Regions from separate parts of the Marinobacter gudaonensis genome, predicted to be linked through region 2. Evidence: riboswitches for the same ligand, from Rfam matches in the RefSeq annotation. Region 2 holds a riboswitch; the other holds the start of a gene.
What was found. Region 2 has a riboswitch for cobalamin ahead of BM344_RS10120 (ribonucleoside-diphosphate reductase subunit alpha). Riboswitches for the same ligand answer to the same signal wherever they lie in the genome.

Region 1 (9,582 bases), 350 kb from region 2:
CCTGCGTGGCAGGAACCCTGTGATGGTTTTGTGAAGTTTTCCGCCTAAACTGCCTGCGTGGCTGTATTGAAAGTTCCCAAGAGGGCCAGGCGCAGGAGCCCGTCATCATGACGAGAACCGTATTGATCATCGAGGACAATCCCGGCATCGGAGAACTGGTACGCATGCAGGTGTCGGATCTGGGTATGGAGCCAGTGCTGGTGGATCGTGGCGATACTGGCCTGGAGCGGTTTCGCGAAGGCGGCATTGACCTTGTGATCCTGGACCTGATGCTGCCCGGCCTGGATGGCCTGGCCGTGTGTCGGGAAATCCGGTCCGGCCCCGGCTATGTACCCGTGCTCATGCTGACGGCGAAAAGCACCGAGCTTGACCGGGTGCTGGGGCTCGAGATGGGCGCGGACGATTACCTCACCAAGCCATTCAGCGTGGCGGAGCTGTCGGCCCGGATCAAGGCCCTGTTCCGAAGGGTGGACGCTTTCTCAAAAAGTGCCTCTACCGGCGACGATGCCAGTGAAATCGAGGTGGACCGGTTGCGAATCGACCCGGTGCGTCGACGGGTGTCGGTTGATAACCAGCCGGTGGAGCTGACCGCCCGGGAGTTCGACCTGCTCTGGCATTTTGCCTCTCACCGGGGACGGGTGTTCAGCCGGTCGCAGTTGCTGGACGCGGTGTGGGGTTACAACCACGAGGGCTACGAGCACACCGTGAACACCCACATCAATCGCCTGCGCAACAAGATTGAAGCCGACCCGGCCGACCCGCACTATGTCCAGACCGTTTGGGGTGTGGGCTACCGGTTCATGGACTGATCATGGCGCCGCCCCTGTTCCGGACCCTGTACGCACGCCTGGCCATCGGTCTGTTCCTGTTGTTGCTGGTGGTGGGTGGTCTGTTCACCTTCCTGAGCCTGGCCTCGGTGCGGGAGTACTCGGCGGCGATCAATCAGCAGCTCAATCGCGACCTGGCCCGCAACCTGGTGGCCGACCGCAATCTGGTGACCGATGGTGAGCTCAACCGCGATGCCCTCAAGCAGTTGTTCGAGCTGTACATGACCATCAATCCCAGCATCGAAATCTACCTGCTCGACCGTCAGGGCAAGATCCTGTCGTACTCCGCCGACCCCGACAAGATCAAGCGTAACCGGGTGTCCCTGGAACCGATTATCCGTCTGCTGAACAATCCGGACGCTTACCCGTTGCCCGGCGATGATCCGCGCAGCCATGACCGTCGCAAGGTGTTTTCGGTCACACCGGTGCCGGGCGCCGACAACCCGACCGGTTACCTGTACGTGGTGCTCCGGGGCGAGGAGTACGATCTGGCCGAGAGCATGGTGCACAGTGACCGTCTGCTGCAGATGGGGGCCGGTGCCCTGGCCGTCAGCCTGGTGGTTGGGCTGCTGGCGGGGTTGGTGTTTTTCCGACTGCTGACCCGGCGACTGTCACGGTTGACTGACCGGGTGGAAGCCTTCAATCAGGGCATGTCTGCGGACCAGGCACCAGACGTGGCCACCGCCGGCGACGACCTCGATTACCTGTCTGCCCGCTTTGACCAGATGGCGAGGCGCATCGAGGCCCAACTGGACATGCTCAAGGACAAGGACGCCCAGCGCCGGCAACTGGTGGCCCAGGTGTCCCACGACCTTCGCACGCCGCTGGCATCCATCCAGGGCTATCTGGAGGCCCTGCGGTTGAAGCAGGACTCGCTCGAGGCAGATGAGCGTTCCCGCTTCCTCGGTATTGCCCTGGCCGAGACCCATCGGCTCGGGCGCCTGGTGGAGGAACTGTTCGAGCTGGCGGCCCTGGATGCCAGGGAGAAACAGCCGGTGCCGGAGCCCTTCATGGTGGCAGAGTTGCTACATGATGTGGCCCATAAACATCGGCCCAAAGCGGAGCGTGCAGGCGTAACCCTGGTCGTGACTGAAATGGCGCCGGCGCAGGTGCTGGCAGACATTGCCATGACCGAACGGGTACTGGATAACCTGATAGGCAATGCGATTGACCACGCCCCCGAGGGCAGCTCGGTCACCCTCAGTGTGGCGGTCGACGATGACGGGGTCGAGATATCGGTGGCAGATGAGGGCCCGGGCATTGATCCCGACGACCTGGACCACCTGTTCGAACCCTTCTACCAGGCGTCGGGCGCGTCCCGCGCCGGACATGCGGGCCTGGGGCTGGCGATTGCCCAGCGCATGGTGGCGCTTCAGCACGGGCAACTCAGGGCAACCAACGCCAACGGTGCGGTATTCAGTGTCTGGTTGCCGATGGTGGGTCAACGACCGGGTGGCGACCGGGAACAATCCACAGCTTTATGAATTCGTAACAAACACTGAACGTTTTCGTGAATCCGCAGCCTTACCCTAGAGCCATCGAATCACCCAGAGGAGATGTCTTATGAAACGTACAATTGCAGGCACTGTCATTGCCCTGGCGCTGGTGACTGCCGGCGGCCTGTTTACCGCCCAGGCCACCGCCGAAAAGCACCAGGCCAGAGACACCCGATTCGCTCCTGATCAGCCCGGGCTGGCGGTGGCCACCTTCGCCGGTGGCTGCTTCTGGTGCGTGGAGGCGGGCTACGAGAAGCGGGTCCCCGGCGTGGTGGAAGCCGTGTCCGGGTATGCCGGCGGTGATCAGGCCAACCCGACCTACCAGCAGGTGTCCTCGGGCAAGACCGGCCACACCGAAGCGGTTCAGGTTTACTACGACCCGGAAAAAATGACCTATGAGGGCCTGTTGCAGGCACTCTGGCGGATGATGGACCCCACCGACAACCAGGGACAGTTTGTGGATCGCGGCAAGCAGTACCGGCCGGCTATTTTCTACCACAACGAGGCCCAGAAGCGTCTGGCGGAGCAGGCAGTGGCCGAGCTGGAGGCCTCCGGCGTGTATGACAAACCGGTGGTCATCGAGGTCGTGCCGCTGAAGAATTTCTACGCCGCCGAGGAATACCATCAGGACTATTACGAGAAGAATCCGGTTCGCTACAACTTCTATACCTTCAATTCCGGGCGTTACCAGTTCATCGAAAAGGTCTATGGCGAGGACTACCAGCTCGACTACAGCCGGTTCCAGGAGAACGCTACCGTGGATGCCAGCGATGATCTGGTGTCGAACGGTGGGGCAACGGCCAGTGCCGATAAGGCCGATGGCAAGGGCTTTGACCCCAAGACCTTCGAGATGCCAAGCCAGCAGGCCCTGAAAAAACGCCTGACGGATATGCAGTACGAGGTCACCCAGGAGGATGGCACCGAGCCGGCGTTCAATAACAAGTACTGGGACAACAAGCAGCCCGGCCTGTACGTGGATATCGTCTCTGGCGAGCCGCTCTTCTCCTCCCGGGACAAATACAAGTCTGGCACCGGCTGGCCAAGCTTTACTCGGCCCATCACCCCGGATGCGGTGGTGGAACGGGAAGACAACTCGCTGTTCATGACCCGCACCGAGATCCGGAGTCAGTACGCGGACTCTCACCTCGGGCACGTGTTCAACGACGGTCCGAAGCCCACCGGACTGCGGTACTGCATGAACTCGGCGGCGCTGGACTTCATCCCGCTCGACAAGATGGAGCAGGCCGGTTATGGCAAATGGATCGACGAGGTGAAGCCGAAGGCGGAGGTGGCCGGCCAATGAGGCATTCGAGCAGGTCGGATTAGCGCAGCGTAAACCGACACTCAGGTCACAACCAGAGATCCCCCACCGCCGTCTCCGGACTGAAGTGGTGCCAGACTTGCGCCTGCAACAGCTCGGCAGTGGCAAGGGCGTCGATCAGCGCGTTATGGGCGGCGTAATGGGGCAGGCCGTAGCGCTGCCTACTGTCGGCCAGGCGAATTGAAACCGGTTTCTGGCCGATCAGGCGTCGCCAGCCAGAGGGATTGCGGTTCGGGTACAGGTGCGCCTCAATGGCCATGGTGTCCAGGACCGGAAACCGGATGCCTTCGCCCAGGCGCCAGCGCAGGGCAATATCCAGGAAAGGCCGCTCGATGTTCCGGTAATGCACCACCGGCAGCCGGCCGTTCAGGCAGGCAAACAGCTCCTCCAGAATGTCCTCAAGATCCGGCGCTTGATCAATGTCGCTGTGGGTGATGCCGTGCACGGTGATGGAGGTCTGGTGCAGGGGCAGGCGGGGCCGGACTATCCAATGCCGCGCTTGTGCCAGCTGCACCCCGTCGAGCGTGAATGGCACAAGCCCCACGCTGACAATCGAATGTTGGCTGGCATCCAGGCCGGTAGTTTCAAAGTCCAGCGCTACCATCGGGACATCCCGGAGCGGGGTGTCGGCAGAGACGCATCCGCTTTCATAGAAAGCCTTGAGCAGAGGCGACTGGCTGCGTTCTGCCAGGGCCTGGTACTGCTCCGGCCAGGGTAGCCGCGTTACTTCCGGGTCTGTCTGGTTGGGCTCGGTAGGGGAGCGCTCAGACATTGCGGACCACCTGGGCGTTGTAGCGGAAGCGCAGGAATTTCTGGGCGTTACTCACCACCTGGAAGGCATCCTTGAGGTGGCTGCGCTCGAAGGGCGAGAGGTCCTCGGGGCGAACGTTGTTGTCGGGCTCCTTGCCCGCCTCGATCGCCAGGGCCTGGTGTCGTATCCGCACAATGGAAATGAACTCCAGGGCATCGCGCAGGTTGCCCAGGTCGTCGTCCAGCAGCAGTTTGGTGTTGCCGATGGCCTTGAGGCGTTCGAAAGAGTTCTGGGCGCGGGAGCCGCAGGCCAGCGCATGCACCCGGATCAGGTCCGACAGCGGCGCGGTGCCCCGGCGTTTCAGGTTGAAGGTCTTCTGCTGTTTGCCATCTTCTTCCAGCACAAACGTCCGGAAGAAGCCTATGGGCGGGGTCCGGTTCAGGGCGTTGCGCGCCAGCATGGCCAGGAATCGGGGGCTGTTGGCCGCCTTGTTTGCCACCAGGGTTTTCAGTTGCTCGGCGAAGTCAGTCTGGCCGTAGATCCCGTCCAGATCAAAGAAGATGTTGCTGTTCAGCAGCGCTTCTGCCTTGGGATTCTCGATCCAGTCGGTGAAGTATTCCTTCCAGACCTTCAGCGGCTGCCGCCATTTCCGGTTGGTGGCCATGATATCGCCGGTGCAGTAGCTGTACCCGCACTCCGCGAGGCCATCGGAGACAAATTTGGCCAGCGCGAGGAAGTATTCATCGTGCTCCTCCGGCACAAAACTGTCGTCCAGGATCATGGCGTTGTCCTGGTCGGTGACCACCAGTTGCTCATCCCGGGCCATGGAGCCCAGGGCCATAAAACAGTAGGGGATGGGGGGTGGCCCCAGTTTTTCCTCGCCAAGTTCCAGCAGCCGCTGGGTAAAGCTGCGGCCGATACCAGCCATGGCGCTGCCGATCATGTGGGAGTTGGCGTCTTCGTTGACCATGCGGACAAAGCTGTCGCGCACGTTCTGGCTGATCGCTTTGAGGCCCCTGACATCCTTCTGGTGATAAATGTTGCTGACCAGATAGAGACTGCTCTGGCTCTCGTACTTCACGATGTCCGACAGGGCAATGACGCCACGCACCTCGTCGCCTTCCATCACCGGCAGGTGGTGTACGTTGTTGTGCAGCATGGTGAGCATGGCTTCGAAGATGAACACGGAGGAGCCGATGGTGATGAGGTCTTCGGACATGATCTCGCTGATCGGCGTCTCCGAGGGCAACGCCTCGCTGAGTGCGCGGGTGCGCAGGTCGCGGTCCGTGATGATGCCCCGCAGCAGTGGTTTCTCGCCCTCTTCATCCATCAATAGCAGGGCCGACACGCCCTGCTCGGTCATGATTCGCGCCGCCTCCTGGAGGCGTACCGTGTGGGGCGCCGATACCGGCTTGCGGGAGATCAGCCGGGTCACCTTGGAGGTCATCAGCTCATTGGATTTCTCCCGCCGGGAGAGCGCGGAGCGCAGGCGACTGCGGTCCTCAATCTCGACAAAATCGGCAAAGTTGTCGTCACTTTCCCAGAGCAACTGGAAGATCTCGCCAGGAATCTTGTAAATCAGGGTGTCTTCCAGCGCCCTGGCCGGAAACCGCACCCGCTTGTTCATCAGCAGACCGAACTGCCCAAAGATTTCCCCCTCGCTGATACGGTTGTACAGCTCCCCGGAACGCCGGTAGATCTCAACCGCGCCGCTGCGCACATAGAACAGCCAGTTATTGGACTCGCCAAACTCGAGAATCTGCGTGCCGGCCCGGAAATAGACCACCTCAATGCCACCGACCACCTGGTCGAGCAGCTTATCGGGCATCTCGTCAAACGGCGGGTACTGGGCCATGTGATTGCGGATGTCGATGAGCTCGGCCTGCATAAGACTCCCGGGGCTGATGAAGAAAAGTCGTTGTCAGTACAGCAATATAGCAGCGGCGCCGGCCAGCGGCCATGTCGACCTTTGACGGATCTCATTGACCGCTCAGGCCCTTGTTGCTAGCCTTGCCGCACTTTTTCAGGTGTCCGTCGCGAAGCGCGACGGGTGAAACGGGAAATCGGTGAGCCTGGCCTGGCCAGCGCGAGTCCGATGCTGCCCCCGCAACGGTAAGCAGGATAACGGCAATCTGATGCGCCACTGTGTCGCGTGACATGGGAAGGTGATTGCCCGGGAACCGTCGGTTCCGCCTGCCAGCCCGGAGACCGGCCTGGAAAAACACCCGGTGTTGCGGTGGGCGACGCAGGTGGGCGAAATACCAGGGCCGTCTGCCGCTTTCCCGTGGCCTGCCTGACCTGCCGCCCGCCCTCCTGCCTGTTCCGCAACAAAACCCAGAATCCCGTGCGGGTGCGCGCGGAGTGCGGAGCAAAGCTGATGTCCTCAAAATCCTTTCCTGTTGTATTGGCGGGCGTGTCCCTCGCCGCCCTGCCGCTGGCCGTAATGGCCCAGTCTGACACCCAGGCCGATGCGCTTGATCCCATCGTGGTGACCGCAACCCTCGGGCCACAAACCGTGGGCGAGAGCCTGTCTTCCGTCACCGTGATCGAAAAAGACGACATTCGCCGCCAGCAGCCGGCCGAGTTCCGGGACCTGCTGCACGCGCAGCCGGGTGTGAATGTGGTATCGGACGGCAGTTATGGCAAGACCACCAGCGTATTTCTGCGTGGCGCAGGCAGTGCCGGCACGGTGTTGCTGCTGGATGGCATCCGCCTGCGCTCTGCCTCGGCGGGCATCCCCCCCTGGCAGTTTCTCCCGCCCGAGCTGATCGAGCGGGTTGAGCTGGTGCGCGGCGCCAAGAGCTCCCTTTACGGGGCGGATGCCGTTGGTGGCGTGGTGCAGGCCTTTACGCTTGAGCCGGAAGCGGCCCGGCAGGGCTGGGTGGAACTGTCTGGCGGCTCCCACAGCCTTCTGGAATCCACCGCTGGCGTGGCCGGGCGCGAAGGTCGCACCGGCTTTCTTGTCGGTGGCGTGTATTCGGATACCGACGGAACCAACCTCCGGGCTGGTGGCGAGGACAAGGGCTTTCGCAATGCCGGCGGACTGGCCAAGGTGAGCCACCGGTTCGACCAGGGCGGTGGGGCCGGTGTCACGGTGTTTCAGTCCGAAGGCAATACCGAGTTTGAGGGTGGCGATACGGACTTTCTGGTTCGCGCCATGGGCCTGTATCTGGAGGCCGTGGCCAGCGATTACTGGCGTACCCGGATCCAGTTTTCCGAGTCCCGTGACGAGCAGGATACCTTCGGCTCCTTCCCCAGCGTGTTCGATACCCTGCACCGGTCGGCCCGTTGGGAAAACACCCTCACCGCGGGCGTGCACGAGTTCGTGGTCGGCACCGAGGCAACTGTGGATGAGGTGGAAGGCACCAGCCAGTTCAGCGAAGACAGCCGCACCAACACCGCCGTTTTTGGCCAGGCCCGCCTGAATTTCGGCCCCACCGATGTGATGGCCAGTGCACGTCTGGATGACAACGAAGCCTACGGTAAGGAAGAAACCGGCGGCCTCGCCCTCGGTCACCAGTTCGATCAGGCCCACCGGGCACGGGTGAGCTATGCCACCTCTTTTCGAGCGCCCACCTTCAATGATCTTTACCTGCAGGTACCCTTTTACACCGGCAACCCCGACGTTGATCCGGAAGAGGGTCAGATGGTGGAAATTGGGGTAAGTGGCCGTTACAGCCATTGGTTCTGGGATGTGGCCGTGTATCAGAACGATGTGGACGATCTGATAACCTTTGTGTCCGACCCCGTAACGTTTGAAGGGACCGTGGAAAACGTCGAATCCGCGAGGATTCGCGGTATTGAACTGTCTTCAGGTTTCGAAACGGTGAACTGGGATGTGAATGCGGCCATTACCCTGTCCGACACCGAGAACCGGGATACCGGAGCGCGTCTGCCTCGCCGGTCGGAGCGCAATGTGCGGCTGGACGTGGACCGTCTGTTCGACCAGTGGTCCGTGGGCGCCAGCGTGATTGCCGAAAGTGACCGCTACAACGATGCCGCCAATAACAGCCGGCTTCCCGGTTACGGAACCCTGGACCTGCGCGCCGCCTGGAATTTCCTGCCGGGGTGGTCCGCGCAGTTCAAGGTGGATAACGTGCTGGATCGCCGGTACACCACAAGTGGCGGGTTCGACAGTGTTACGTTCGAGCCCTTTGACTATCTTGCAGCGGGACGGACGTACCTGGCGTCCATACGCTATGATTTCCGCCAGTAGTCCCATTCACTGACCCATGATGCCAGCGCCATGATCCAGCGCGGATTCGTTCTGCTTGTCGCCTGCCTTGTTCTGATGCCATCCCCGGCGCAGGCGATGTGCGCCGGGGATGCGCTGGGCAGGCAGGTGTGCCTGGAGGCGCCGGCGAGGCGAGTGGTTTCCCTGTCTCCCGGTGCCACCGAGCTTTTGTTTTCGGCCGGCGCCGGCGACCGGGTGGTGGCGGTGAGTGCCTGGAGCGATTACCCGGCAGAAGCCGCCAACCTGCCACAAGTGGGCGACAGTAATCGCCTGGATCTGGAAGCCATTGTGTCCCTGGCGCCGGAGCTGGTGGTGGCCTGGGTCGATGGCAATTCCCGGAGCCAGCTGGAGCGGCTCGCGGACCTCGGCATCACCGTCTTCTGGCTGGCCCCGCGTACCTTTGACGACATCGCCGTCGCCGTTGAAAATCTGGCACTGTTGACGGGCAATTCGGCTATCGGGAAGCGTCGCGCAGACGCCTTCCGGGCGGATATCGCTGAGCTTCAGGCGCGCTACGACGGCGCCGGCCCGGTGCGGGTGTTCTTCCAGATCTGGGACCAGCCGCTGATGACCGTCAACCGGGAAGAGCTGATCAGCAAGGCCATCGAGCTGTGTGGTGGGGTCAACGTGTTCGGCCACCTGCCGCGACTGGTGCCACGGCTCAGCATTGAGGCGGTGCTGGCGGCCAATCCGCAAGCCATCGTTACCGCCGGCGAAGCGGGCAAGGATAACTGGCTGGGGATTTGGCAACAGTACCCGGAGCTGACCGCCGTGTCAGCCGGCAACCTGTTCCTGGAACCGCCGGATCTGCTGGCGCGACCCACCCTCCGCTTTGCCGAAGGTGCGCGCCACCTGTGCCAGACCCTGGAGCAGGCCCGTGCCAATCTCTAGTTATTCCAGACCCCTGATTGTGCTGCTGCTAGCCGCCCTGGCGGCGGCACTGCTGTCGGTGA
Region 2 (9,582 bases):
CAGTGTTCACGGTGCGCTCCAGGCGCTGTACGTCCAGCTCGCCGTCCTTGATATGAGCGGCCAGGTTTACCGAACCCAGGTTGCACACGGCAATTTCGTCGGCGCTGGTGTTGAGGGTGATCTCGGTGCACAGGTTGGAGCTGTGTACCACACCCCGGTGCTGCTGCGGCGAGCGCAGGTTGCAGGGGTCCTTGAAGGTGACCCAGGGGTGGCCGGTTTCAAACAGCACGGTGAGCATCTTGCGCCAGAGCTGTTTGGCTGAGACTTTCCGGAACAGTCTGATCTGGCCCTGTTTGGCCAGCGCTTCGTAGTGCTCGTAGCGCTCGCGGAACGCATTGCCGTAGAGGTCGTGCAGGTCGGGCACGTCGCTCGGGGAGAACAGGGTCCAGTCCCGGTCTTCGCGCATGCGTTCGATCAGCAGGTCCGGCACCCAGTTGGCGGTGTTCATGTCGTGGGTTCGGCGGCGCTCGTCGCCGGTGTTCTTGCGCAGCTCCAGGAATTCCTCGATGTCGAGGTGCCAGCTTTCCAGGTAAGCACACACGGCGCCCTTGCGCTTGCCACCCTGGTTCACCGCCACGGCGGTGTCGTTGACCACTTTCAAAAACGGCACCACGCCCTGGCTCTGGCCGTTGGTGCCCTTGATGTGAGATCCGAGCGCCCGAACCGGCGTCCAGTCGTTGCCCAGGCCGCCGGCCCATTTGCTCAGCAGGGCGTTGTCCTTGATGGCGCCGTAGATGCCTTCCAGGTCGTCCTGCACGGTGGTCAGGTAGCAGGAGGAAAGCTGGGAATGGCGGGTGCCGCTGTTGAACAGGGTGGGCGTGCTGGCCATGTAGTCGAAAGAGGACAGCAGGTTGTAGAACTCGATGGCCCGCTCGTTCGGGTCGTCCTCGCGCAGGGCCAGGCCCATGGCCACGCGCATGAAAAACACCTGGGGCAGTTCCAGACGGGCCTTGTTCCAGTGCAGGAAGTAGCGGTCGTACAGGGTCTGCAGGCCGAGGAAGCCGAATTGCAGGTCGCGCTCGGGCTTGAGCGCCTCACCGAGGCGCTCGAGATCAAAGCCGACCAGGGCTTCGTCCAGCAGTTCGTGGCGAATGCCGGCGTGTATAAAGGCGATCAGCGCCTGGGGATACACCTCCGCCAGGGACTGGTTACGCGGCAGTTCCAGGGCTTCGCCGGTTTCCAGGCGCAGCTGCTCCAGCAGCAGGCGGGCGGTCACGGCGCTGTAGTCCGGCTCCCGCTCGATGCGGCCCCGGGCGGTCATGATCAGGGCCGAGAGCACTTCGGTTTCTTCAATGCCGTCGTAGAGATTGCGCAGTGCGTCGTCCACCAGAGATCCACCGTCGATGCCGTCCAGCCCGGCGGCGGCCTGCTCCACCTGCAGTTTCATCAGACCCAGGTCCAGGGGCGCGATGGTGCCGTCGGCCTTTCTCACGGTCAGGTGCGGGTGGGCTTCCACCGGCTCATCGATGGCCCGCTGGCGCGCGTGTTCTTCCCGGTACAGCACGTAGGCGCGAGCGACTTTTTGTTCCTCGGCCCGCATCAGGGCCAGTTCCACCTGATCCTGGATGTCTTCGATGTGGACCTTGCCGCCGGCCTTCAGGCGCCGGCTGATGGCCTGCACCACCTGGTCGGTGACCAGTTTGACGGCGTGGTTGATGCGGGCGGAACCGGCGGCCTGGTCGCCTTCCACGGCCAGGAAGGCCTTGGTGACGGCCACGCTGATTTTGGAGGCATCAAAGCCCACCAGGGTGCCGTTGCGTTTTATCACCTGCAGGGCCTGGGTGGAGGCCTCGGAATCGGTGTTCGGTTTGGACTGGGGTTCGGACTGGGATTCGGCCAGAGCGGAGGCGGACATGGTTGTTCTCCTGAATACGCGTTGAGTTCCTTTCACCTTCGCGTACGCAGGGGCGCACCTCGCCATGGGCATGGCTGGGCAACACCGGTCTGCTCACCTTGAAACGCGAAGGTGCAGTCATCTCCCTGGCAGGTCTTCGGACTCAGGGGCGTGAATCGTTGGATTCGGCCTCGCTCGGCGACTTCCCGGTTTCAACCAGTGTCGTAATGCCGTGCTTGTTCCCCAATACCGCTGCGCGTCAGTTCCGGAGTCTCACCGGATTCCCGATACCGGATGCGTTGATTACGAAGTAATCACTACATCTGGTATTTGACCAAGGATAAGAACACTATATACAGGTCACTCTTCAACAACAAGGCACTTTTCTGTAAAACCCCTGTCTGCACCGGTAACCTTCAGACTCGAGAGAACACCATGGCCCGAAACCTCTACCCGGTATGGGCGGCGCTGCTGCTCGTCGGCCTCTTCAGCTCCAGCCTCGCCCATGCTCAGAGCACTACTTTGAAGCCCTTCTCGGCCATGAGCTCGATTACCGACGGCTGGGAGCCCCTGAATTTCCCCAATATCGAGCAGCACACCCGTTATGAGCTGGTCACCGAAGACGGCCAGCAAGTGGTCAAGGCCACCACCGACGGCGGCGCTTCCGGCCTGATTGCGCGGGTAAGCGTTAAGCCCGGCGATTCGCTGATTCTGAAATGGCGCTGGAAGGTTTCGAACGTGTTCGACAAGGGCAACGCCCGCAGCAAATCCGGGGACGATTACCCGGCCAGGATTTACGTGGCATTCAAGTTCCAGCCGGAGAAGGCCGGCTTTTTCGAGCGGGCAAAGCGCAAGACCGTGGAAGTGCTGTTCGGCGAGTCCCTGCCCGGCAATGCCCTGAACTACATCTGGGCTAACAGCCTGCCGGAGGGCACCGTCATCGCCAACGCCTACACCGACAAGACCATGATGGTGGCGGTCAATTCCGGCAGGGAGCAGATTGGTGACTGGGTAACGGTTCAAAGGGACATTGTGGCTGACTATCGGCAGGCGTTTGGCGAAGCGCCGCCGCCCATTGTTGGCGTGGCCATCATGTCGGACTCAGACAACACGAGTGAGCAGGCCACCGCCTGGTATGGCGATTTACAGCTGGAACCCTGATCACAGTCACTGGAGTTCGCCGGGGTAGCCAGGAATCACGTAGGCGCCGGTGAGGTCTCGAACCGGGGGCACTTCACCCCTTTCCACCAGGCGCAGATAGGCATCATCGAACTCATCCCGCATCAGTGCCGCTCGGGGATGGGCCAGCGAGAAAATCCAGGCGAGATCCCGGGTGCGGACTTCCGATTCCCGGAGCATGTCATCGGATCCCGGAACCAGCACCTGTCGCACGGGCTGGCGATAATCCAGAAGGTAATCCCCCCGCCTGCGCTTGAGCATATCCACGGCCGAGCGGTGGTTGGGGGCTTCAGTGATGCGAATGTCTGGATGGGCGGCCAGCCAGTCCAGCAGTCCCGCATAGGTATAGCCGCCAATGACGATAACCCGCTTGCCCCGCAACTCTTCCAGATGAATGAGCGGGGGCGAGCTCTCCAGGTACCAGGCGCTCAAGTGCACGGGTGCCGGACTGATCCAGCTCTCCAGAACATTGCCCTGCAACACCGGGACTTCCGTGACCCCGGGCCACACGTCAATCAGGCCGTTGATCAGGTACAGGTACACCCGGCTCACCGGCAGATAGATGAACTCGGGCTGATAGCCTGCCTCAACAGCTACTTTGCGGGTCAGCTCGATAAAGCTGCCTGCCGGCTGGCCGTTGCTGTCCTGATAGGTAATCGGGGGAAACTCAAGGTACGCCACCCGCAGGATCGGGGCCGCCGCCACCGTTTCGGAATCTGATTGGGCGGAAGCGCCCATGACCGCGAACATCAAAAGGCACAGGCCGGCGAGCCGGGCGACGAGCACCCGCCCGTTCGCCAGCCTCCGGAACTCGGGAGCGTGGAAACAACAGCTGTACATGGAGTCCGTTTATCCGCTTTTATTTAAGGGAAGATTAACAGACACCGGCAGATCTGCACTGACCCAGGCCGCAAAAAATCCGGCCGGGATGTCAAATGTGGTTAACCACCATGTACAGGCCCACGCCGCCCATCACCAGGGTGTAGGGAAATGCCATGATAACCATCTTGCCGTAAGACAGCCGAACCAGCGGCGCGATTGCCGAGGTCAGCAGGAACAGGAATGCCGCCTGGCCGTTGGGCGTGGCCACACTGGGCAGGTTGGTACCGGTGTTGATCGCCACCGCCAGCTCCTGGAAATGCTCGTAGCTGATGGCGCCGGCTTCCAGCGCCTGCTTGACCTCACTGATGTACACAGTCGCTACGAACACGTTATCGCTGATCATCGAGAGCACGCCGTTGGCGATGAAGAACATGCCCGGTTGTTGGGCCTCGGGCAGCGACAGCACGTAATCGATGATCGGTTTGAACAGGTGCTGCTCGTGGATCACCGCCACCACCGCGAAGAACACGACCAACAGGGAGGTGAACGGCAGCGATTCCTGGAAGGCCTTGCCAATCTGGTGCTCGTCGGTAACGCCAGTAAAGGAGGTAATCAGGATGATCACCAACAGGCCGATCAGCCCTACCTCCGCCAGGTGCAGGGCCAGGCCCACCACCAGGATGGCGGCGGCAACCGCCTGCACCCAGAGTGCGGCCTGGTCAGCTTTGGTGCGTTTGGCGCGCTCGTTTTCAGCAAATTCCTCCAGCACCCGGCGCACCGGCTTGGGCAGCCGACCGCCGTAACCAAACCAGCGCAGCTTCTCCAGGGCCCAGCAGGTAACCAACCCCGCCGCCAGCACCGGCAGGCTCACCGGCGCCATATGCAGGAAGAACCCGGCAAAATCCCAGCCCACGACCTTGGCAATCAGCAGGTTCTGGGGTTCGCCCACCATGGTGGCAACGCCGCCCAGGGCAGTACCGATGGCGCCGTGCATCAGCAGGCTGCGCAGAAAAGCCCGGAAGTTTTCCAGATCTTCCCGGTGCAGTTCAATCACTTCGTCATCACTGCCAGCGTTGTGGTCCTTGTGCTGGTAGCCCTTGCCCGAGGCCACTTTGTGGTACACCGAATAGAAACCCACCGCCACACTGATGATCACGGCGGTTACCGTCAGGGCATCCAGGAAGGCCGACAGCAGGGCCGCAGCACTGCAGAACAACAGCGACAGCGCCGACTTGGAGCGCACCCCCACCAGGATCTGGGTAAACGTCACCAGCAACAGTTCTTTCATGAAGTAGATGCCGGCCACCATGAACATCAGCAGCAGGATGACCGGAAAGTTGGTGAGTACCTCCAGGTAGACCGCATCCGGCGTTGTCAGCCCGATCAGCAACGCCTCCACCGCCAGCAGGCCACCGGGCAGCAACGGGTAGCACTTGAGTGCCATGGCCAGGGTGAAAATGAACTCGGCAATCAGGAGCCAGCCGGCGGTTCCGGGGCCCAGGGTCCACATCACAATGGGATTGGCCACCAGAAACAGCAGGACGACCTGCTTGTACCAGACGGGCGCTTTTCCAAGGAAATTGTGGGTGAAGCCGGAGAGAACGGTTGTGGGCATGGCGAACATCTTCTGAGAAAGCGGTTTGTTGGTATTGTGTGCCAGAGGCCCCGCATCTTCCTTGATATTTGCGTACCAGGGTATGGTTCAAAGGTACAACGTTCCGACCGCTTTTGGTCTTAATAGCAAAAAGAAAAGAGAACAGGTCTGGCCAACAGCATTATTTTCGTAATATTACTTAATTAGTACCCCAGGGGCGACCGCATTCTAACCGATTTCCCGCCACATTCGGTGTTTTCATGAACATTTAACCGGAATTACCGGCTATCCGGGCATCTTGCCACGCTCATGTTAATGATATTGGTTTGCATTACGATTTCTTTAAGAATAAGATTCGGCGAATTTCGGTGAGTTCTTCACCGCCCGACCAACATCCGTGATGCAAAGGTGCTCTCCCTATGTCCGCCGCTTTCTTACCCACTCCCCTGGCACGCGCCATCCGACTTACCCTGAGCCTGGGTATTGTTGCCACGTCAATGCCCGCCCTGGCGCAGGATGACTCGCCGGAAAGTCTGGACGCCCTGGTGGTCTCTGCCACGGCGCTCAAAGTGGAGGCGCCGCTGGTGGAAACCCCGCGGCCCGCGTCGGTGGTCGAGGAGGAGGAACTCAGGGAGCGCAACGTGCAGTCCCTGGATGAAACCTTCCAGTATCGGGCCGGCGTGCTGTCGGGCCACTACGGTGACGACAACGACACCGACTGGCTCAAGATCCGGGGCTTTGACCAGGCCACCTATCAGGACGGCCTGCGCATCTACCGCGAGGGCTTTTACCAGTGGCTGCCAGAGACCTATGGCCTGGAACGGGTCGAACTGCTCAAGGGTCCGGCCTCCATCCTGTACGGTGAGGCGCCTCCGGGCGGCGTGATCAACGCCATCAGCAAACGCCCGACCAAGGAGGCTCAGGGCGAGGTGCTGGTGCAGGCGGGCACAGACAAGCACCGCCAGCTTGGCGTCGACACCTCCGGACCGGTCGCCGGAGCCGATAACGTCCGCTACCGGCTTGTGGGCCTGTATCGCGATGGCGAAGGCGACTTGGACTTCACCGAGAACGAGCGCTACTACGTCGCGCCCAGTCTGGCCTGGGACATTACGGACCAGACCAGCCTGACGGTCCTGGCCAGCTTCCAGAAAGACGACGCCATCCCCACCAACCCGTTCAAACTGGCCTACGGCACCGTTCAGGGCACGCCGTTTGGCAAGGTGGATCCTTCCACCAACTACAGTGAGCCCGGCTACGACACCAATGAGCGCACCCAGTCTTCCCTGGGCTATGCCCTGAGCCACCAGATCAACGATGTCTGGCGGTTCGAGCAGGATTTCCGGTACAGCGAGCTGGACCTGCTGTTGCGCAGCAGCTACATCTTCTTCCAGACCGGTCCGCGGGAAGGCCAGCGCTACCTGACCTACCGGGACGGTAAGATCGACAGCTGGACGGTCGATAACCGCGTGGTGGGCAACTGGTACACCGATCGCACCGAGCACACCTTCCTCGCGGGGGTCGATTACCAGGATCTGAATAACAAGGGTCAACAGAACGGTGTTGGCGGCTTTTCAATGTTCGGAAGCCCCATTGATCTGTTCGATCCGCAGTACGGCAACTTCACACCAATCACGCCCGCCGATCTGGTCGTTACCGAAATCGACAAGCAGCAGACCGGCTACTACCTCCAGCATCAGCTACGCCTGGACGACCGCTGGGTGTTCCTGGCCGGCGCACGCTACGACCAGGCGAAGGTGGACAACATCAACCACGAAGCCAACACCCGCCAGGAGGCGGACGATGATCAGCTGTCGCTGTCGGGTGGCGTGATGTACCTCGCCGAAAACGGCGTCTCCCCCTATGTGTCCTACACCGAATCCTTCCAGCCCATTGCCGGCACCGACGGCAACGGCGATCTCTACGAGCCGCGTACCGGCGAGCAGATCGAGCTGGGTGTGAAGATTGCGCCCCGCAACCTGGACGGTTACGTGACCGCCGCGGTCTACCGGATTGACGAAGAGAATTCCCTGGGCACCAGCCAGGGTGGCTTCCAGATCCAGGATCGTGAGCGCACCACTGAAGGCTTCGAGCTTGAGAGTGTCAGCTACCTCACCGAGCAGCTCGAGCTGACCGCCGCCTACACCTACAACAGCGCCAAGGTTCGCGACCAGGCCACCGCCGGCAGCGAACGCCAGGCGCCGCTGATTCCGCGTCACCAGGCGTCGGCATGGCTGGACTACAGCTTCACCGACCTGGCCCCGGGCCTGAAAGTCGGCGCCGGTGCCCGGTTCGTGGGTGAAACCAAGGATGGCAGTACGGAAGTGCCCTCCTACACCGTGTTCGACATGATGGCCCAGTACGCTTTCGCGCCCCAGTGGCAGGCCCAGTTGAACGTGAGCAACCTGGCCGATCGCGAGTACGTGGCGAGCTGCGACTACTGGTGCTACTACGGCGCAGAGCGCAGTGTGGTGGCCAGCCTGCGCTATCGCTGGTAGTGGTGGGGAGAAGAGACGGACGTTAAGCAGAAGGCCCCGCGATGGCGGGGCCTTTCTGTTTTACTCAACCGTGACGCTTTTGGCCAGGTTACGAGGCTGATCCACGTCGGTGCCCTTGAGCACGGCCACGTGATAGGACAGCAACTGCAGCGGTACGGTGTAGACAATCGGCGCCGTGACCGGATGCACCGAGGGAATCTGCATCACGTGGATGCCCTCCTCCGGCTTCACGTCGGCTTTTTTGTCAGCGAACACGAACAGCTGGCCGCCCCGGGCACGTACTTCTTCCAGGTTGGACTTGAGTTTCTCCACCAGGTCGTTGTTGGGCGCCACGGTGACCACCGGCATCTCGCTATCCACCAGGGCCAGCGGGCCATGCTTGAGCTCGCCGGCCGGGTAGGCCTCGGCGTGGATGTAGGAAATTTCCTTGAGCTTGAGCGCCCCTTCCAGGGCCACCGGGAACTGAGAGCCCCGGCCCAGGAACAGGCTGTGGTTCTTGTCCATGAACGCCTTGGACATCTCGGCGATCTCGCCGTCGAGGGCCAGCACATCGCTGACCTGGCCCGGCAGCAGATGGATGGCTTCCACGATCTCTTTTTCCTTTTCCTCTGACAGGCCGTTATGGCGCGCCAGGGCCAGGGTAAAGATCAGCAGGGCGGTAAGCTGGGTGGTGAAGGCCTTGGTGGAGGCCACACCAATCTCGGGACCGGCCTGGGTCATGATCACCAGATCGGATTCCCGCACCAGGGAACTGCCGGGCACGTTACAGATGGCCAGCGCGGCCCGGAAGCCGGCTTTCTTGGCCTGGCGCAGAGCCGCCAGGGTGTCGGCAGTCTCGCCGGACTGGGAGATACACAGGAACAGGGTGTCCTGCTGGATCACGTGCTTGCGATAACGGAACTCGGAGGCCACTTCCACGGAACAGGGCACGCCGGCCAGTTCCTCAATCCAGTAACGGGCCACCATGCCCGCATGGTAACTGGTGCCGCAGGCGATGATCTGTACGTGGCGAACGTTGTCGAGCAGGTTGGCCGCCTCGGTGCCCAGTGCCTGTTCGAGCACCCGGGCTTTGGTCACTCGGCCTTCCATGGTGGCCTTGATTACCTTGGGCTGCTCGTAGATTTCCTTGAGCATGAAGTGGCGGTATTCGCCCTTGTCGGCGGAATCGGCACCGTGCTCGAAGCGGGTGATCTCCCGCTCAACCGTGTTGCCATCGCGGTCCAGGATCGACACGCTGTCCCGACGGATATCGGCGATGTCGCCTTCTTCGAGAAACATGAAACGGTCGGTGACCGGTAGCAACGCCAGCTGATCGGAAGCAATGAAGTTTTCGCCGATACCCACGCCGATAACCAGGGGACTGCCTTCACGGCACACCACCAGATGGTCGGGCTCGTCGCCGTGCACCACGGCGAGGGCGTAGGCTCCGCGAAGCCGGGCGATGGACGCCCGCACGGCCTGGTGTAGATTACCGAGGCTGCGATAATTCTTTTCGATCAGGTGCGCCACCACCTCAGTATCGGTCTGGGACGTGAACGTGAAGCCATCCGCCCGCAACTCATCGCGCAGTTCCTGGTAGTTTTCGATAATGCCGTTGTGGACAATCGCCAGCCGATCACCAGACATATGCGGGTGGGCGTTGGTCTGGGAGGGCTCGC

Region 1: linked by a shared signal. The riboswitch ahead of BM344_RS11635 (TonB-dependent receptor plug domain-containing protein) and the one ahead of BM344_RS10120 (ribonucleoside-diphosphate reductase subunit alpha) in region 2 are both predicted to bind cobalamin.

What each region holds. Positions count from the first base shown of each region.
Region 1 covers NZ_FOYV01000001.1:2,578,944-2,588,525, forward strand. The annotation lists gene BM344_RS11610 (response regulator transcription factor) at 108-809, shown strand; gene BM344_RS11615 (sensor histidine kinase) at 812-2,311, shown strand; gene msrB (peptide-methionine (R)-S-oxide reductase MsrB) at 2,391-3,626, shown strand; gene BM344_RS11625 (3'-5' exonuclease) at 3,673-4,416, opposite strand; gene BM344_RS11630 (putative nucleotidyltransferase substrate binding domain-containing protein) at 4,409-6,283, opposite strand; cobalamin riboswitch at 6,404-6,626, shown strand; gene BM344_RS11635 (TonB-dependent receptor plug domain-containing protein) at 6,773-8,611, shown strand; gene BM344_RS11640 (cobalamin-binding protein) at 8,642-9,520, shown strand; gene BM344_RS11645 (FecCD family ABC transporter permease) at 9,507-9,582, shown strand, end outside.
Region 2 covers NZ_FOYV01000001.1:2,228,435-2,238,016, forward strand. The annotation lists gene BM344_RS10120 (ribonucleoside-diphosphate reductase subunit alpha) at 1-1,855, opposite strand, end outside; cobalamin riboswitch at 1,966-2,188, opposite strand; gene BM344_RS10125 (DUF3047 domain-containing protein) at 2,270-2,995, shown strand; gene BM344_RS10130 (substrate-binding periplasmic protein) at 3,002-3,853, opposite strand; gene nhaB (sodium/proton antiporter NhaB) at 3,945-5,450, opposite strand; gene BM344_RS10140 (TonB-dependent siderophore receptor) at 5,849-7,924, shown strand; gene glmS (glutamine--fructose-6-phosphate transaminase (isomerizing)) at 7,985-9,582, opposite strand, start outside.